Linked DNA regions of Bythopirellula goksoeyrii. The protein of the gene in region 2 interacts with the protein of the main gene of each other region in a pairwise test. Links are inferred from orthologs where the notes say so. Each region holds a gene or a part of one and is shown on either strand. Other genes may lie near its edges. The genes, in order: rplL and obgE.

Region 1 (9,283 bases), 4.7 Mb from region 2 along the record:
TCGTTGAAAAGTTGGCGTGCCTTCTCCAGCTGCGGGGGATTACCTGGTCGCAGGCGCTGATAAATCCTCAAGAGAGCTTCTTCATGGCTCGACGTGTTGTCGTCTGCCATCGCGTTGAGCAAGTGAGGAGTCTTCGGTAGCTCCATCACCTCAACACTCTTAACGCCGGAAGTACAGATTACTTCGGCGATATTCTTGGTGATTCGCTGACCACCTTCAATAATGATTTCACCAGCTCGTTCACTCCCGACAGGATAGACGATGTCGCCTACGGCAATCTGACTTTCAATTTTGGCAGCGCTGCGGCCGTCGACAATCTTCTGCTTGCTGGTCTCGTAAAACTGCTTAAGAATGTCAGCATCCAGGCTGAGCTCGGGGCTCATGGCGCGCAGTAGGGTTACCGCGGAGAACCGTCCGCTCTGATCGATTCGGACTGTGATGCTATCCTTTTTGGTCGTGTTGAGTTCGATCCAACTACCACGCTCAGGAATAACACGGCAGCTATGAATGCGACGATCACCTGCATCAAGTTCGGATACGAAATCGATACCAGGACTGCGATGCAACTGACTCACGACGACGCGCTCAGCACCATTGATAATGAACTCGCCACCACCAAGCATGATAGGCAGATCACCCAGGTAGACTTCTTCCTCTACCGGCTGATCCTTCACCAAACGGAGCCAGATCCGGAAGGGGCGCCCATAGCTCAAACGCAATTGGCGACATTCCGCAGGATTGTAGCGTGGCTTCCCTAGATCATAGCGGAGATACTCCAGGCGAATCGTCTTGTCGTAGCTCTCAATGGGGAAGATCTCACGCAATACACCTTCCAGACCGTCATCTTTGCGCGCAATGGTGCTAGTTCCGTCATATTGAAGGAACCGTGCATAAGATTCGGTTTGAATTTTGGTGAGGTCGGGAATGTCGTAGCCAATTCGGGCACTGCCGAAGGCGCGGACGGAATCAGTCTGCAAGCGTCGTTGGGCCGGGACTGCCATAGGGCGGGCTGCTCCGATATCACGAGTGATTGTGAAAAAAGCGACAACAGCACGCCGTGCCACCGACGAGCGGCAGGCGGACCATGTGACGCCGAGCAAAACCAAGGGAAACGCACTGGGATGCGTTTGTGTGAAAACAGCGGTCGACAACTCTCCGTGCTATCGCTGCCATTTCCTCCCCTTGGTACCAGGAATTCGTTCTTGGGAATTCGCTACGAAATCGCGCAGAGCGAACCGCCCGAGGACCCTCAATTAGTGAGGACACAACGGGCTTATGCTCCGCTTGAACTTATCTACTTGATCGCGGCTGTAGCGCCAGCCCCTTCCAACTCGGCCTTGGCCTTTTCCGCGTCCTCTTTGGAAACACCTTCTTTGACCTTGCTAGGAGCGGCCTCGACGAGATCCTTGGCTTCTTTCAAACCCAAGCCAGTCGCGCTTCGCACGACCTTGATGACCGCGATCTTGTTTCCACCAACGGCTTCGAGCACGACGTCGAATTCCGTCTGCTCTTCAGCTGCGGCAGCACCGCCAGCATCTCCGCCACCGGCTGCCATGACCACGCCACCACCGGAAGCTGGCTCAATACCGTAGGTGTCCTTCAGGTAATCGCTCAATTCCTTGGCTTCTTTAAGGGTCAACGCGACAATCTTGTCGCCCATCTCTTTGGTTGCTGCAGAAACCTCTGCTACTGCTTCATCACTCATATCTATCTATCCTTTCTCGCTATAGGAGGGCCCGTCGGCCCAAAATTCGCTGACTTGTTGTTGACTGGAAAACTATTCCTCGCTCTTCTTTTTCACCTGACTGGCAAGCTTGGCGCCTGGGCTCAGCAACTGAGCAGAAAGCGTTGCTCCAGGACTTAGAATCTGACCCAGTAGAATACTGAGCTGTTCTTCACGGCTTGGCCATTTGCTGACAGCCTTAACATCATCGGCAGTCAGTTTGGCACCATCCATCACGCCACCCTTAGGGGCAAAGGGCTTATACTTGGCATCCTCTGCCAGGCGGGTGACTTCCTTGGCAAGCGAAACGACATCCTCGCCGCCCCAAATAAGCGCCAAAGTCCCCTCGGACCCTTCAAAAGCCGGAGCTAGCGCCGTCCCATCGGTTGCGCGTCGCGCCAAACTATTCTTCACGACCAGCAGATGCATGTTCTTTTGTCGCAATTGCTTGCGTAGCTCAACGTTGCTGTTCGCTTCCATACCCACAACATCTACCAACAAAGCATCCGTGACGCCGTCGAAACGGCTCTTTAATTCGTCAGTGATCAAATCTTTTACGTACTTGCTCATGGCACTTGCTTAATTGGATTTTAGAGGATTAATTCCAGGAAGGGATTCGAGGCTAGACTGCTAACGGGACGCTGGGACTCATGGTACCACTAATGTGGGCTGACCTTACGTAAGTACCCTTTGATGACGACGGCTTCAAATTCAAAATTGTGTTCACAAAGGCCTGGATGTTTTCAACCAGCTTCTCGGCCTCAAAATCCATCTTGCCCACGATCGCCTGAACGTTGCCACCCTTGTCGTTACGAAATTCAACCTTCCCTGCTTTATATTCGCCAATGGTCTTGGCAACATCGGGAGTCACCGTCCCAGCGCGCGGTGAAGGCATCAAACCTCTCGGACCCAGAACTCGCCCTAGCGGACCGACGACTTTCATCATGTCCGGAGTCGCAATACAGACATCGAAATCGGTCCAACCCCCAAGTATTTTCTTTGCCAGATCCTCGTCACCCACTTCGTCTGCTCCCGCTTCACGAGCTGCATCCGCTGCGGGACCTTTGGCAAAGACAATCACTCGCTGCACTTTTCCAATTCCATGGGGCAGAACTATCGAACCTCGGACTATTTGATCAGCCTGCGTGTGATCGACTCCCAACCGCATGGCAATCTCTACTGATTGCACAAACTTGGTTCCGTCGAATGTTTTCAACACATCGACAGCTTCTGAAATTGGCAAAGGCGCCTGGGGACGCTTTTCGCTCAGGCTCTTCATTCGTTTTGCTAGTTTTGGCATGATATGCTTCGCTTACTTTGTTTTGTAACTGCCCGTTGAAGCGGGCTGGGCCGGCTAACCTTCTATTTCGAGACCCATGCTGCGGGCTGTACCAGCTATCATTTGAACCGCGCTGTCCAAGTCGCTGGCGTTTAGGTCATTCATCTTCGTATTGGCAATTTCTTCCATTTGGGCATGCGTGATTTTTCCTACTTTGACCTTGTGAGGAACGCCCGACCCTTTAGCCAAGCCAACGGCCTTCTTCAAAAGGACGGCAGCTGGAGGACTCTTGGTGATGAAGTCAAACGAGCGATCATTGTAGACATTGACGACTACCGGGATCATCATTCCGCCAGCTTCGCGTGTCTTGTCGTTGAACGCCTGGACAAATTGACCCAAGTTCACACCATATTTTCCCAAGGACGTACCAACAGGAGGGGCAGGAGTGGCTTGACCACCCGGGATCTGGAACTTGGCGGTACCTACTAGTTGCTTTGCCATGATTTTTGCTCGGGTTCTAATTTACTGGCCGCTAATGCGACCAGCCCTATACGTTTTCTACTTGCCAGTATTCCAACTCGACGGGAGTACTGCGGCCGAAAATGTTGATCATCACATTGACGCGACCATTTTGCTCGTCGATTGTATTGACGTCCCCTTCGAAGCTCTCGAAAGTTCCGTCTTTGATCTTCACACGATCGCCAATCTTGAAATTGATATTGAGCTTCGGCGACTCCTCAACTTCTTCCTCATCTTTTGTAATTATCCGAGCCACTTCGTGCGGCAACATGGGAGACGGCTTTCCCGCTGAGCCAGTAAAATCACCAATCCCCGAGGTCTCGCGTACTGCAAACCAGGTATCGTCATTGATGCACATATGCACAACGATGTAACCCGGGTAAAGCTTCCGCTCAACGACCTTCTTTTTCCCTGCTTTAAACTCCGTAACTTTCTCGGTGGGAACGACCACGTCGTCGAAGTAGCGATCCAATCCCTCAATAGCAATCTTGCGCTTGAGTGCTTCAGCGATTGATCTCTCTCGGTTGCTTTGCACCTTGAGAATATACCAATCCATGACAACAGGCCCTGTGTCCGGCTTCTTGGGCAACAAGGCGCGTTTTACAGGGTCCATCTCCTCTTCAGGCTCAGGCTCCTTCTTGGGCGGGCTCTTTATGACCGCGGGCTCCTTCACCTCCTCAACTTCTACCTCATCCACTTCAGGCTGAACTGCAGAAGAATCTTCCACCACCTGCTCTTGGTCGTCAGTAGCCGTAACAGTATCCTCTGCCTCGACGGAATTTTCCTCGGCGAGTTGAGAGTCGGTGATTTTTTCGTTTTCGTCGCTCACGAGGTTTCCCTGAAGCTATAAAGAATGACGGCTATTGAAATCGATTCGATCTGTTAGAAAATCTGTCGAGCGATTATTTTCAAGACTGCGTCATAGACAAACAAGAGTCCCGCCAGAAAGAAAATCACCGCAATAACCACCATCGAGGCCCGCCACAATTCACTGCGGCTCGGCCATGACACTTTATTCATCTCCGCTTCCACGGAAATTAAAAAATCCGCGAACTTCGGCAAATTGACTATTCGAAAGCTGATCCACGAGCCTACCGCCAACATCACCAATGGAAGCACATAGCGACCCATATCAGTGATGCTTACCGCATTGAGCTTCCAAGCCCCGGCAGCAAACGCCAGCGCAATGGCCGCGAAAGTGACCTGCCGGGCGATCCTGCCCTGACTTCGCTTATACCGCGAAGCGTTGAACATTCCTGAAATTAACTCTGCCACTTTAAGCTTTCCCAACGAGCCACGAGACTTGCGTTATGAGCCACTACAACACGACCCACAGTCCGCAATGACCGAAACTCACAACTTCCTGTATGCAGGGGCGGCGGGAATCGAACTCGCAACCCCCGGTTTTGGAGACCGGTGCTCTGCCAATTGAGCTACACCCCTTTGTGTAAGAGTGATAGGTGAGCAGGTGAATAAGTGAGTAGGTAGCAACGCCATCCACACAATCAACACACTACTTACTCACCTACTCACCTACTCACTTTTTCTTACTCTAAAATTTTCGTTACTACGCCGGAACCAACCGTCTTGCCACCTTCGCGAATGGCGAAACGCACTCCGTCGTCCATGGCAATCGGCTTACCAAGCTCAACACTAATTCGTGCGTTGTCGCCAGGCATGCACATCTCAACATCACCTACCAGATTTGCTGCACCCGTGACGTCAGTCGTCCGGAAGTAGAACTGAGGTCGGTAACCGCTAAAGAACGGCGTGTGACGCCCACCCTCTTCCTTGCTCAAGACATAGACTTCGGCCTCGAACTTGGTGTGGGGGGTAATGCTTCCTGGCTTAGCCAGAACTTGACCACGCTGGATATCTTCACGCTTGACGCCACGCAACAAGCAACCGACGTTGTCGCCAGCCATTCCGTGATCCATCGTTTTGTTGAATGCCTCGACTCCGGTGCAGGTCGTCTTGGTGGGGGCTGAAGTCAAACCGATGATTTCGACTTCCTCACCAACCTTGACCTGGCCACGCTCGATACGACCCGTAGCTACCGTGCCACGACCTTCGATCGAGAACACGTCTTCGATTGCCATCAGGAACGGCTTATCAGTTTCTCTAGTGGGTTCGGGAATGTAGGAATCGATGGCTTCCATCAACTCTGTGATGCACTTAGATGCCTCTGGATCCGAAGGATTGTCGTAGGCAGCCTTGGCGGCACCCTTAACAACAGGCACTTCGTCGCCAGGGAAACCATAAGTCGTCAACAATTCACGAACTTCCAATTCGACCAACTCGAGCAATTCTTCGTCGTCGACCAAATCGCATTTATTCAGGAACACCACGATCCGAGGCACACCAACCTGGCGAGCCAAGAGGATGTGCTCACGAGTCTGAGGCATCGGGCCGTCAGCAGCTGACACAACCAGGATGGCACCATCCATCTGGGCGGCACCAGTGATCATGTTCTTGATGAAGTCGGCGTGACCAGGACAGTCGATATGTGCATAGTGACGATTCGGTGTTTCGTACTCGACGTGCGAAACAGCGATCGTTACCGTCTTAGTTTCATCGCGAACTGTACCACCCTTGGCGATATCAGCATACGACTTTGTTTTGGCGAGCCCTTTGGCCGCCTGAACTGCCAAGATAGCTCCAGTTGTTGTTGTCTTGCCGTGATCGATGTGACCGATCGTACCAACGTTCACATGAGGCTTGGTACGTTCAAATGTATCCTTAGCCATTTTTCTCCCTAACTAAAATACTAGGTCGTTTGTTTCTAGGACAAAAAGGAGCTATTTAAACAACTCCTACAAATAAAGCTTTTAGGTATTAGCTGTTAGTCGCTAGCAACACGATTGTACTTGCTAATGACTAACAGCTAACTGCTAACAGCCAACTACTTCCTCACAGAGCTGCTGATGAGACTCGAACTCATGACCTCTTCCTTACCAAGGAAGTGCTCTACCAACTGAGCTACAGCAGCATTTTGAGCTATTAGCTGTTAGCCGTTAGCTATTAGCCATGTGCCGTTAGCTCATTTACACTCTTGATCTTGAACGATATTTCCTTACTAACTTCTAATCGCTAACTGCCAATAGCTTTCACTCAAAGCGGGTGAAGGGAATCGAACCCTCGTCATCAGCTTGGAAGGCTGTTGCTCTACCATTGAGCTACACCCGCAAGCTGAATTCGGAGTGCAGAATGCGGATTGCGGAATACATTTTTTATTCCGCATTCCGCAATCCACATTCCGCATTCAACAGTGGGGAGTGCAGGATTCGAACCTGCGAAGGCAGAGCCAGCAGATTTACAGTCTGCCCCGTTTGACCGCTTCGGTAACTCCCCCGATCTGCTAGCCTACTGGCTTACCATCTGCACCTGCTAAACCTACCCAAAACATGCCCGCATCGTTAGACAAAGGCATCTCAATACGGAGTCTCCACTGGGGCCCACAACCACTCCCAAACAATTACCCACACAACTGTACGAGCTAGCGGAGGGAATTGAACCCACAACCTGCTGATTACAAATCAGCTGCTCTGCCAATTGAGCTACGCTAGCCTGGCTGCTTGAAACTTACGCGAATCAACTAATATAACCGTGTTGGAATGTGTGACAAGCCGATCAGGGCGAATTTCGCGCCAAAAAGATACTTGTGGCGTCAGACTCCCCCTCACAGAGCCACTCACCGCAGCAGAAGAGGGTAAAGTCACCCTATTTTGACATTTTTTGCTGTTCTATTCTTGTATGGCACCCTGCTACTCAGGAGGCCAACTCCGCAAAAGATCCCGCAGTATAGGCCCCAAAAGATAGGTTCCGGCACGAGAACAGCTTCCACTGAGCCATTAAATCCGTAGTTTGAGTGCCAAGTGGCCAGTTCTATCGAGTCAAGCGGATTTGGTGATTCGCCACGCTGCCATTTGAGGAAATCATTCCCGTCGACATCGAGGTCCCCATCAACATCACCGAAAAACTCCGGTGTCGATGCAAGTTCGGCCTGTATCCAGTGGGCTATGGAGGGAACTCCTTTGTCATCTACCAAGAACAGCATGTAATAGCCAGGGGGTGCTTCGTTTCCGCTCGAGGGAAGATCAATGTTGAGCCCGCCATCAGTGATGACGAAATCGAGATTATTGGCACGCTGAGTCCAATTCTGGGCGTGCGTGACGGAACCTGGAATGACCCAGAGAGCTTTAGTAATGCTCGCGGCGTCAGGAGTCTCCACGAAAATTGAATCGCCTAGGGCGGCTGACGAGGGTGCCAAACCAACCTCTGGCCGAACCGCCGGCGATCCATCGGGAGCAAATAAATAGGCAGGTGAGTAGATTTCTGCATTCAGGTTTTGTTGGAAGCCCCCGGTATCGTGGTCTCCGCCAGTCACAAGAACCCGGCCATCGGGGAGCAGTAGCGCAGTAGAATGGTAGCCGCGATATATGGATGAATCAGCTTCGGCAACTTGCGTGACTTGCTGAGTAGTGGGGTCCCAGATTTCTGCTACTGTGACAAGCCCGTTGGGATCGTTCCATCCAGTAACGTAGGTTCCCCCGGTGAGTAGAACCGTACCGTCAGCCAGTATCGTGGCGTTATTCTGCCGACGAGGTTGAGCCATCGTGTCCGCGCCGTAAGTCCAGGAAGGAGTCGCGTCGGTCAAATCCAATAGCGATATGTTGGCCGTGGGGACGTGCCCTCCGCCGATGTAGGCGATTTTTCCGGTATCGTACATGACCGCCGGACCGTAGTTATGCAGGTTAGAGTCAAGAGTGTCCCCTAAGTATTGCCAGGATCCAGTGCCTGAAACGTCAAGGAGATCTGTATCGTCGCCATAATTAGAGAGGGACACAACTCCACCATCGGGAGTCAAGAATGTGCGCGGGTAAAGAGGCAAACTCTTGTAGGCCGTAGTCAGGCTACGCCAGGAGTTGGTCTCAAACTCATATATCTGAGGCAGTGGATTGCTGTCAGGATCGAAGTTGCCATTCATCCCCCCCGATAGCATAAGAATATCTCCATTACCTAGAGTGGTAGCGCTCGGATACCACCGCCCACGCTGTCCAGTAGTGTAAGGAGACGGCGGAGAGGAAAGGCTAGGCATGTTTGGCACATTGTTGGCCCAGGTATTGGTAAAGGGATCATAAATATTAGCCCTATCCAGGCCGTTGTCGTTCGTGATATGTCCTCCTCCAACAAAGAGTCGACCGTCGGGAAGCCAAGCATGTCCCGAGCAAAAAGGGTTGAAGGAAGTCGGATTCGGATAAGCAGCGCTGGAAAACTGATCCGTGTCGGGATCCCATAAACCGATACTTTCGCGCCATGTCTGCCAAAACATGACTTTGCCCGTAGGCAACATGTGTACATGAATCGCCTCAACTCCTCCCCCCTGACCCCATGTAAAAACGTCTGTCCACTGCCCATTTACTGATGATTGCCCATACAGAGGAGTTGCAAACACAACACAGACGAGGAGGGTAAGTTGGGCACCAAGACTGGAAACGCATACTCGCATCACAATACTTCTCCGCGTCGCAAGCTACTTCTTCTCCCCATCCAAAGCATGACGGCACTCGCTAGGAGACCCCATGATGACGGTTCAGGGATTGGACTGATATGACCTCGGATCGCCATGGATGGAAAACCGGACTCATTGGTATGGACAGCCACCATTAGCCTGCCCTCATTGAGCGTGTCGAGCCAATTCGTGAGTGGTTTGCTGGTCAATGGGTAGAAAGGCAAGTAGGGAAGACCAGTTGTGGGGTCTA
Region 2 (9,375 bases):
CTGTCTCAGCGAGAGAAGCTAAACTGTCCATACCATGAATCATCTCTCACTGTTACTCGCTGCTCAGGGTTGGGGAGAACTGATCGTCGTGCTCATCTTCTTCATGATCTCGGCGCTCGGGCAACTGCTCTCTGCCAAGAACAAGCCTAAGCGACCGCGACCACCGCGACCGCAGAAGGAGGGGGTTCCCAACAAGGGTCAGGAGGTCGCTGATAAACTCCGTGGGGAAGTGGAAGATTTCCTGCGCGAGATGCAAGGCAAACCTCCCAAAAAGAAGTCACCGAAACCCAAGCCAGTCGTCCTCAAAGTGGAGCAACCGGTTGTCGCAGAAAAAGTCACGGACATGCGGCAAGAGAGTGTTCGGGATCACGTTTCGAAGCACCTCAACACTGCCGACATCGCACAACAAGTGGCCAAGCTAGGTGATGATGTAGAGTATGCTGATGAACGATTGGAGCAGCATCTGCACGAACGGTTTGACCACAAGGTGGGATCGTTAGAACGAAGAGTTCAGCCCGTGGAAGAGATTTTGAAGGACTCGCGAGCCCAAGATATCGCTCAGATGTTACGCAGTCCCGCAGGGATGCGGCAGGCGATTATTGCGAGTGAGATTCTGCGCCGGCCTGAGATCTGAGTTTTTTGCCTTTCCAATTTACTTTGTTCGCGTGCACGCAAACGACGTAATCAATGATAGACAAAGCATTTATGTAAACGCCCTAGTCTATCCCTAACGAAACCAATTCCGTTATTCGCTTGCCCCCCATTAGGACTAGGGTAAATGATCTTGTTGGAATTCTCTGGCATTCGGAGTGCGATCAATTTAGAATGTGCAAGAAGGTGCCCTTGTCTTTGGAATCTTTTTTTGGAGGAGAACTAATGCGTAAGATCATGCAGAGCTTTTTTTCTGGTGGGCTCTCCCTCGCACTTGTTGGCTCGTTGCTGCTTTGTTTGACGGCGACTGCTTCGGCTGGCACCGTGATTGGGGTGTCCCAGGATCCACCTCCTCCCATGGGTCCCTTCGTTGGCGACAACGAAAACGAAGATATGATCATGGTCGGTGATCCATCAAATCCGATCCCCATCACACCGGATCCGGAGACGGACAACCCCTGGATGAAACAGTTTATCATCAACCGCGATGGTCAAGGCTGGTCTACAAGTGGCCCCGGATCGATGGTCAGTGTCATGGAGTTCATCACCCTTGGCCCCCCTACTTCATCGCATCCCGTAACAATCGTTGACTGGCACGAAGACATCGACCCAACTGTGGGCGATGGCGGTCTTTTTAAGTGGGCTGGTGGTGTGATTGAAACTCCGGTTGGTGCGTTCCCAGGAATGACCAGTACCGATGGCCTATCGATCTGGTTTGAATTCCCTCCACTTCCTCCGGGCGCCGTGTTCAAAATCACCAAGAACTTGATGTTTAATGGTAGTGGCCCGATCACGCCGGGGCCAAACGGGGAAAACGATTACCTCATTAAGGTCAACGAGCGGCCTTCGATTCCCGAACCAAGCTCGTTGCTACTCGGCGGATTGGCGTTGCTCGGCGCGGTCGGCTTTCGGCGGCGTCAGATTTAGATCGGCTTTGTATCTAATTCTGAGTACAATCCGGGATGAAGCAACTCGTTAAGCGGGGCTAAGGCATCTGCTGCGTCTCCTTGCTCGCAAGCTGTTGCCGCCGCTCGCAAGAAACCTGCTTGCCTAGTGGTAAACGGAACCGCTGCCCCAGGTGCGGGAGGCTCGGGAACTAACTGCTTAACGATTGCCGATAGGAGCTGATCGATCCCCTGACCCGTTAGCGTGCTGGTAGCGAGTAGCTTGGGTGGTACATCGTGTCCTGCGAGATCCGACTTATTGAGTACCAAGAGTTGCCGGCTGGGAAGAACGAGGCTTAGTTCCACCGCTCGTTGGCTCAGGATCTCGGTTCTGGTCGGCAGTGATTGGAAATCAATAGTCGAAGCGTCCTCAACCCAAATAACCATGTCGGCACGTACCAATTGACTGCGGGCTTGCTCAATACCGGCGGCTTCAAGGGTATCGGTCGTAGAATGTAGCCCGGCGGTGTCGCTCAGTTGCACGGGCCAACCGTCAATGACGGTGGTCGTACTGACTACATCACGGGTGGTTCCAGGCTGGTCGAAGACTATCGCGCGGCGGTATCCGACCAACGCATTAATGAGGCTGCTCTTGCCGACATTCGGCCTCCCGGCGATGACGACTTGCCAGGGTTCGGTCAAATGTAATCCACAAGGTACGCGGGCAAGGAGTCTTTCGATGCGGATAGCGGCATCGGAAGACTCTCCAGTCTGGATTGCGGCATGGATTTCCTTAGTTTCACGGCGCAGGGCTCCGTGAAACTGATCCAGCAGAATCAGAGCGGTGCGAATCGAGGTTGCTCCGGCCATGGCGATCTGTGCTTCGGCGACGAGTGGACAATGTTGTTGACGAGTAACCCATACTTTCCATTCAATTTCATGGCAACCCATATCAACAAGCCGATCTACTACGGCCAACACGGATTGGGTACCACCATGGCAATGCACTTCGATCACGTCTTCTTTCCGGCGGCAGACCACCAAGTCCTCTCCATCGATGCTGCCCCAGTGACCATAGACAATGCGATTTAAAGGTTGCTGATCTAAAGTTCGACCATTCTTTGCCAGGAAACAACTGTTGACGACTGTCACAGCGTCGGGACCTTTCACGGCTACCACGGCCACGGCTCCGCGGCCGGTGGGGGTCAGCACACTGACGCACGTTTGGTTGTCACCAACTGGGCGAGTCACCGTTTCGCCTCACTCACGATAGCGATCCCTGCGAGAATGAGATGTGAGATATGACGTACGGGTCCCGTGCTTTCGCTGAGTGCGTCCAGGACCATCGGCGCATCGCCGCCGGTTAGAAAGAGTTGAGGGGTGCCTTCCGAAAGTTCGGTGTACTTCTCGATCAATTTCTCCAGAGCACCAATCAGGCCCCAAGTGAGTCCCGCTGCGATGGCTTCGGTGGTGCATTTGCCCAAGTCGTGCTCAGGAAGTTGGATGTTATCCGAGGAAAGGAGTGGTAGTGAACTGGTACCCCCATGCAGGGCGGCAGCGGCGAGGGACCAGCCAGGTAGGATTGCTCCACCGAGAAAGACTCCGTGATGACTTATGAGATCGACCGTGACTGCGGTTCCCAGATCCATCACGATGGCCGACCGGTCAGCATTGCGAACTCGATTCACGGCTACTGCGCTGAGCAATCGATCGATGCCAACACGATTGGGTTCTATTACTTGAACCTCCAGTGACAAATCACCAGAGGTCAGCACCTTCACAGAAGAAAAACCGTGCTGGGCTAGTATCTCCGCGACCGACTTTGTTGCTTCGGGGCTTACTGAGGAGAGGGCAACCTGAGTCTGCTGAACTTCCAGCTGCGTAAGCCACTCGGCAATTTGCTCAGCCAGTTCGTCCGGGGGCACGTCTCGATGTCGGCAAGCAAACGTCTCGTCGGGCAGAGGCAGCTGGGGACTAGCAATTGGTAAGGTACTCGTTACAGGGTCATTCAAACAGGCAATCTCAGCAGGAAACCAGCCGAATTTCACGCGGCTAGTGCCGACGTCCACCGCCAACAGATCCGCCGTTTCGCTCATGTGGTTTGCCGTGTTTCCCCCAGAATGGTATACGCCTTGCGAACCAATTCGCTCAAGCCTTGACCAGTGACTGAGGAGAATAGCATCACTGGCTTGCCGATCGTCTGCTCTAAATCACTGCGAACTTCTTCAGCCCCCGGTAGTTCCGCCTTGCTGATAGCAACGATCTCAGGGCGATTGGCCAGGTCAATATCATACTTCTCTACTTCCGAGCGGATGGCATGGTAGTTTTCGATAGGGTCGGTCCCGTCCATGGGCATCGGCTCGATAAGATGGACCAACACTCGGGTACGTTCCACATGGCGGAGAAATTCGTGGCCCAAGCCGGCACCAGAGTGGGCCCCCTCGATCAGTCCGGGAATGTCGGCCATCACCAGGGCATGGTCGATGTCGACTTGCACGATTCCCAGGTTCGGAATCTTGGTCGTGAACGGATAGTCGGCGATCTCAGGTCGGGCACGCGAGACACGGCTGAGCAGAGTGCTTTTGCCGGCATTGGGCTTTCCCAGCAGCCCCACGTCGGCAATCACTTTTAGTTCGAAGGTAATCCGGCGGCCTTCGCCAGGGCCACCGCGGGTGTGCTCTCGGGGAACTTGGTTGGTGGAGGACTTGAATCGTGTGTTCCCCTTGCCACCCTTTCCACCGCGGGCAGCAATCACCTGTTCCCCCGCAGCTTCCAGATCCTTGAGCACAAAATCGTGGTCGGCGTCGATCACGACCGTCCCCGGCGGGACAAGAATCGTGAGATCGTCGGCGTTGGCACCGTGGCAATTCTTACTGCCTCCAGGCGTGCCACTGCGGGCATGCCAATGCTTGCGATGCACAAGCATCTGGAGACTATCGACCCCTGCTTCGGCAACTACGATCACACTGCCACCGTGCCCCCCATCCCCCCCATCGGGTCCGCCACGAGGGACGTATTTTTCACGTCGAAAGCTGACGCAGCCGTCACCTCCTTTGCCAGCCTCAACTTCAACGGTAACACGATCGACAAACATGGCGGGGAAGTGAGTAAGTACGAGGGGAAATGAAAAAGGGATGCACACTGCTGCGCATCCCTTGCTGAATTTCAATGCTTCATGTCATTCCCACCCTGTGGGAAAGACAGAAATGCCTAGGCAACGGGTATCACGTTGATCCGTCGACCTTCGCGGTCGAACATGACTTGACCTTCAATCAAGGCAAACAAGGTAAAATCTTTTCCTTGGCCCACGCCCTTGCCGGGGTGGAACTTGTTGCCGAGTTGACGAACGAGAATGTTGCCGGGAATGACGTTTTCGCCGCCGTAGCGCTTCACACCGCGGCGTTGTCCGTTGGAATCACGACCGTTGCGGCTGGAGCCTTGTCCTTTTTTATGAGCCATGGCACTAGTGGGGGTTCGAGGGGTTGTCTGGTGGAAGTCGCACGCGGAGCAACACAGTTTGCTTCTCCGGCGACCGGTAGCCCGTCGATTCTACCGGTAAATCCACTGATAGGCAACGCCTTCGGGAGTGCCATAATACCCGGCATATCCGGGGGCTGATCCGAAGCGGATTTCGTTCTCATGCTCGGCGTAGGAGTCGCCGGGACGCCAGAAATTCAGCTGCAGGACCTTCCGCTGGAACTTTCTCCCCGTGCCAGGGGCAGATCCAACCTCGAAATCAGCCGCATCCTCCCATTGGTAGGCGTTGGTGAGGCCCCGCACGTAGATAGCCAGAAAATCAATCTCGGGGTCTACATCTTCCCAAGTGGCCACTCCCCAGAGGCCGCCGACTGCCCTGCCCTCTTCCGGCTCTAAGAGTTGTTCAGAGATTTCCACATTGTTCAGGAGTTGTCCACCGGGGAGCTCGCGACGGGCGATCGCTGTAACAGCCGACGGTAGAATCCGGTCCAGGTAAGACTTTCGGACCGGATCGCCTTCGGCGTTGCGATCTAAACTGTTCAGAAAGAATTGAGGAATGAATCGCTGTGGTCCCAGCGATTGCTTGACCGTGGTGAACGTGCCATTCTCCTCGCGTTCTGGCACAAGTCCCGCCCCTGTATTGCGGACGCGGTAGACCATGTACCAAATCAGCTTGCGCTGCATTTTCATATTGGGCTGGGGAATATCGACGTACATCATTCGCAGTGGCTTGAAGGAGAACTCCAGGCACCAGATGCTCTGACGGAACTCGGCGTCCTCGGCAATCTCAAAAAGCGTGCGGCTTTCGGAGAGTAGATTGGGTGTGCGCTGAAGACCTTTGTCAGCACGGATCTCTACCATGTCGTGTACATTGACGGTGTCGGCCGGCTCCAAGTTGGGCTCAATCGTAGTGAGCACTCCCGGCGCGAAACGGGGTCCCGCGGAGGCCGCCTCGTCTGCTTCTTGAGCAATGAGCAAATTGCTCCATGAGAAAGTAACCACGAGAGCGAGGGCCACCAAGCGCGAACCGGTCAACCATCGTGATGTCAAATTCGCGCTAAACATAGTTTCTCTGTTCGTCGAAGACTGGATTTGCCGGCAGGCGTTAAGATGCCGAAAGGGGCTCCCTTTAAGTATAATTGGCCCGCTACGGGACAGCAAATATTTGCGTTATTTTAGCGGGAATCGGCGGATATCCGGTTGCTGACGGTTTGCGCGGAAATACCAGCCAATGTCGATCTACGAAGCGGTTCCCTACTCCATCGCTCCGATTCGATCTATACTGTTTGCCAAACTCGAAAACTATCCTTTCATGAGGGTCGCCCCATGTCTCGCCCTACCGTCGCTATTATCGGTGCCAGTGCCGACCGCAGTAAGTTCGGCAACAAATCGGTTCGTGCCCATCAGGCCCAAGGGTATGAAGTGTTTCCGATCAACCCCAAGGGGGGCGAAATCGAAGGGCTGACCGTTTACACGTCGCTGGCCGAGGTCCCCGCCGAGCGGCTTACTCGGGTGAGTCTCTATGTGCCCCCCGCGGTCGGGATCAACCTTCTCGCGGAGATCGCCACCAAAGGCTGCGACGAGTTGTGGCTCAATCCGGGAAGCGAGAGCGACGAACTGGTCGCTGCCGCCAAGGAGATGGGGCTCGAACCGATCGTGGCGTGTAGCATTGTTGATCTGGGGGTCAGTCCTGGGGAGTTGGGGTAAGTGAGTGTCGATTGATTGCTTTTCATTTCCCCTGAGTCAGCTCTTCGGCTTGGTGACTCCTTGCACTTCTTCCACGGGCAAATCTTCAGTACTCGGTGCCTCAGGTGCACGCAGCCTCAGAGCAGCCGCTTGTGCCTGGCGACTGTAATCAATTGACTCACCAAGGATCCGTGCCGCTTCCTGGTCGGCGTGGAACCCTCGCGAATTTTCGCTGCTAATGTAGTCAAGGCGCCACATCGCCTTGCGCTGCAAGACGTAGACATCCTTCAGCGACTCCTCATCCGCACCTGCCGCTTTGGCCTCCTTGATCGCGTCGACCATTTCGGTCATGGCAGCGCCAGCTCGCTCTAGCAGAGCCTGATTCCGCTCCTGGATGGTTTCGATGCGTCCTGCCAACTCGGCTTCGCTTTGGTGGTGGCAGTTCTGACAGGAAGCATTGATATTGAGCAGCGGGGAACGCACGTTGTGACTGCTCAGCTTGGCTGCTCCCACGCGCTGGTAAGGCATATGGCAGTCCGCGCAGCTAACACCGCTGCGGGCATGAATGCCCTGGCTCCACAACTCAAACTCGGGATGCTGCACCTTGTAGGTCTTCGCACCGGTCTCGCCATGCACATAGTCGAAGAACTCACTGCCATCGGGAAACGTGGTTTCCTCCCAGGTGCGTTCTTCGTCTTCCATTCGCAGACCGTTCTTCCAGGGGAAGGTGAGCGTCATCTTATTGGCACAGTAGTATTCCACGTGGCACTGTCCGCAGACGAAGGACCGCATTTCCTGGCGGCTGGCGTGCACATTCGGATCGTAGGGCACATCGCGGTTGCCGTTGCGCCACTTGTCGATACTTGGCAGGTGAGGCGCCGGAGCGTCTCCCTCGGCAAGGTCACGAATGCCGTTGATGAACCCGGGGCGGGTTACACGGATCTCCATCGTTTTGGGATCGTGGCAATCGATACAGGTAACCGGGTGCGCCTCACCAATCTCCGGGTGGTCTTCGGGAACCGGCTTACCGGCGAACTCACCTTCAAACCCACCTACAGGCGCTTGCGGAAAGACCGGTTTGTTTTCTTCCGGGGTACCGTCCGGCGTCTGTTTGAGCATCGCGAGCACCTCTTCGTAGGATTTCGTGCTGAGCTGCTCGAAGCCTTTCTGCACCGCCTCCATATTGAAGCCAGCTGACAAGGCTTCGTCGCTGCTGTCCTTGTCCAGTGCTTCGAGCCCCACTTTGCGGTAAAGAACCGACGTCGATCCGTGGCAATGTAAACATGCGCCCGCTTGTGGCTTCTTTGTGACACGCTCGGTGACACCTTGGTCGTAGAGCATATAGGCGTGGCCGCGGGCTTCGCGGTAATCTATGCTGAAGGCGTATCCGGCATAGAGCCGCTTGAGCCAGGGCTGCTTCTCCAACTTCGACTGTGGCATCGCGCTCGACCCGCCGTAGAACTTATCGCCGGCGGTGGACTTCCAGCCATCGAATTGATGAGGCCAGTTGCGTCCCCAAGGCTCGGGATCGACCGAGATCTCATTGAGATCGACGACCCGCACGTAGGGATCGCGAGCTTCTTGCTTGCGGGCAAGCATTGTAATTAAGACCCATGCAACGAGCGCGGTTCCGATTGCGGCGGCAAGAAACGTGAGCAGAAGCATTCGAACTCCACCTTGCCGTGGAGAATACAATTTACGGAATAGATCGACATACATTCTTCAATATCCTTCGTAGCGCCTGGGAGCGACGGATTGGGCGTGACCCACACTTTGGTGACAATGAACGCAACTGAGCATGTCGCCACCTTTTTCGACTGGCAGCATGTGATTCACAAGATCCGTGTGACAGTGCAGGCAGGCCGCTTGAACAACGTTGCTGTTGCGTTCTTTGATTTGAATCGGGTCCTTAAACTCCCCTGTCGTGAATGCCAGGGAATGAAAGAAACCGTTGTCGGCTTTCGTCCAGTATTTGGCTAACAGATTGTCGTGCGGCGTGTGACAGTCATTGCAACCAGCGACCGCATGATGACTGGACTTCAGCCAGGAGTCATACGACTCCTGCATTACGTGGCAGTTGGCACAGCTCTGCGGGTCGTTGCCAAGGTACGCGTACCCCTCGCCGTATCCGAAAGTGAAGACACCCAAACCGCCAAAGATGCCGAGAGACAAGGCCGCCAACAATGGCAGGATCCAGCCAGTCGCCCACTTCCGCTCGCTCGATGTATCGGCAAGGTGACTTGCCATGGCGACTTTCTTCCTAAATCAGACTGCCAGATGAGATTAGTACTTCTATGGATGATAGAGTATCAAGATTTTCTGGCAATGAGCAAGTAATCCACTTCACCCGCCCCTAGCACAAACTTTTGTCGCAGGAGCAGCATGCGAAAAACAAAATACAAAACTCGGCGACAATTTGTTGTTTTCCAGCGGTTTGGTAAAGATTTTGAAATAGTTTTGCAAACAAAACCCTCCTTCGAAATACAAAAGGCGAACAACCTTGGCCCCGTAGAGACGGATCTCTAGCCGCTTCGCTCGAGTCGAATTACTCTCTCGGGCAAACAAACTACCGAAAATCTTATCAACGATCAGCGCAGCACAAAGCCACAGGACAGCGACTCTTTTCGTGCTGCCGTGCTTTCGCCATTATAAGGAAATAAGAGGCGGAGGTTAGGTT

What was found.
Region 1: the proteins of obgE (region 2) and rplL interact in binary tests that used the Escherichia coli proteins (3 or more experiments, as listed by UniProt). The link is inferred for Bythopirellula goksoeyrii from one-to-one orthologs.

What each region holds. Positions count from the first base shown.
Region 1 is NZ_CP042913.1:1,212,510-1,221,792, forward strand. What follows is about bases 1-2,744. They hold rplL (50S ribosomal protein L7/L12), read right to left. Parts: upstream 1,706-2,744; coding sequence 1,295-1,705; downstream 1-1,294. Other genes in these bases: rpoB (DNA-directed RNA polymerase subunit beta), read right to left, coding at 1-1,001; rplJ (50S ribosomal protein L10), read right to left, coding at 1,778-2,293; rplA (50S ribosomal protein L1), read right to left, coding at 2,346-2,744. Also shown: more of rplA, read right to left, coding at 2,745-3,023; rplK (50S ribosomal protein L11), read right to left, coding at 3,078-3,503; transcription termination/antitermination protein NusG, read right to left, coding at 3,550-4,350; preprotein translocase subunit SecE, read right to left, coding at 4,404-4,796; tuf (elongation factor Tu), read right to left, coding at 5,069-6,268; Pr1d_RS04880 (galactose oxidase early set domain-containing protein), read right to left, coding at 7,237-9,030; Pr1d_RS04885 (CHRD domain-containing protein), read right to left, coding at 9,030-9,283. UniProt on the Escherichia coli protein: The binding site for several of the GTPase factors involved in protein synthesis (IF-2, EF-Tu, EF-G and RF3). Is thus essential for accurate translation.
Region 2 is NZ_CP042913.1:5,912,886-5,922,260, forward strand. What follows is about bases 2,653-5,488. They hold obgE (GTPase ObgE), read right to left. Parts: upstream 4,678-5,488; coding sequence 3,628-4,677; downstream 2,653-3,627. Other genes in these bases: Pr1d_RS23355 (GTPase), read right to left, coding at 2,653-2,786; Pr1d_RS23360 (type III pantothenate kinase), read right to left, coding at 2,783-3,631; rpmA (50S ribosomal protein L27), read right to left, coding at 4,746-4,994; Pr1d_RS23375 (hypothetical protein), read right to left, coding at 5,085-5,488. Outside these bases: Pr1d_RS23345 (hypothetical protein), read left to right, coding at 35-634; Pr1d_RS23350 (PEP-CTERM sorting domain-containing protein), read left to right, coding at 877-1,578; more of Pr1d_RS23355, read right to left, coding at 1,575-2,652; more of Pr1d_RS23375, read right to left, coding at 5,489-6,077; Pr1d_RS23380 (CoA-binding protein), read left to right, coding at 6,339-6,719; Pr1d_RS23385 (ammonia-forming cytochrome c nitrite reductase subunit c552), read right to left, coding at 6,756-8,363; nrfH (cytochrome c nitrite reductase small subunit), read right to left, coding at 8,421-8,945. UniProt on the Escherichia coli protein: An essential GTPase which binds GTP, GDP and possibly (p)ppGpp with moderate affinity, with high nucleotide exchange rates and a fairly low GTP hydrolysis rate.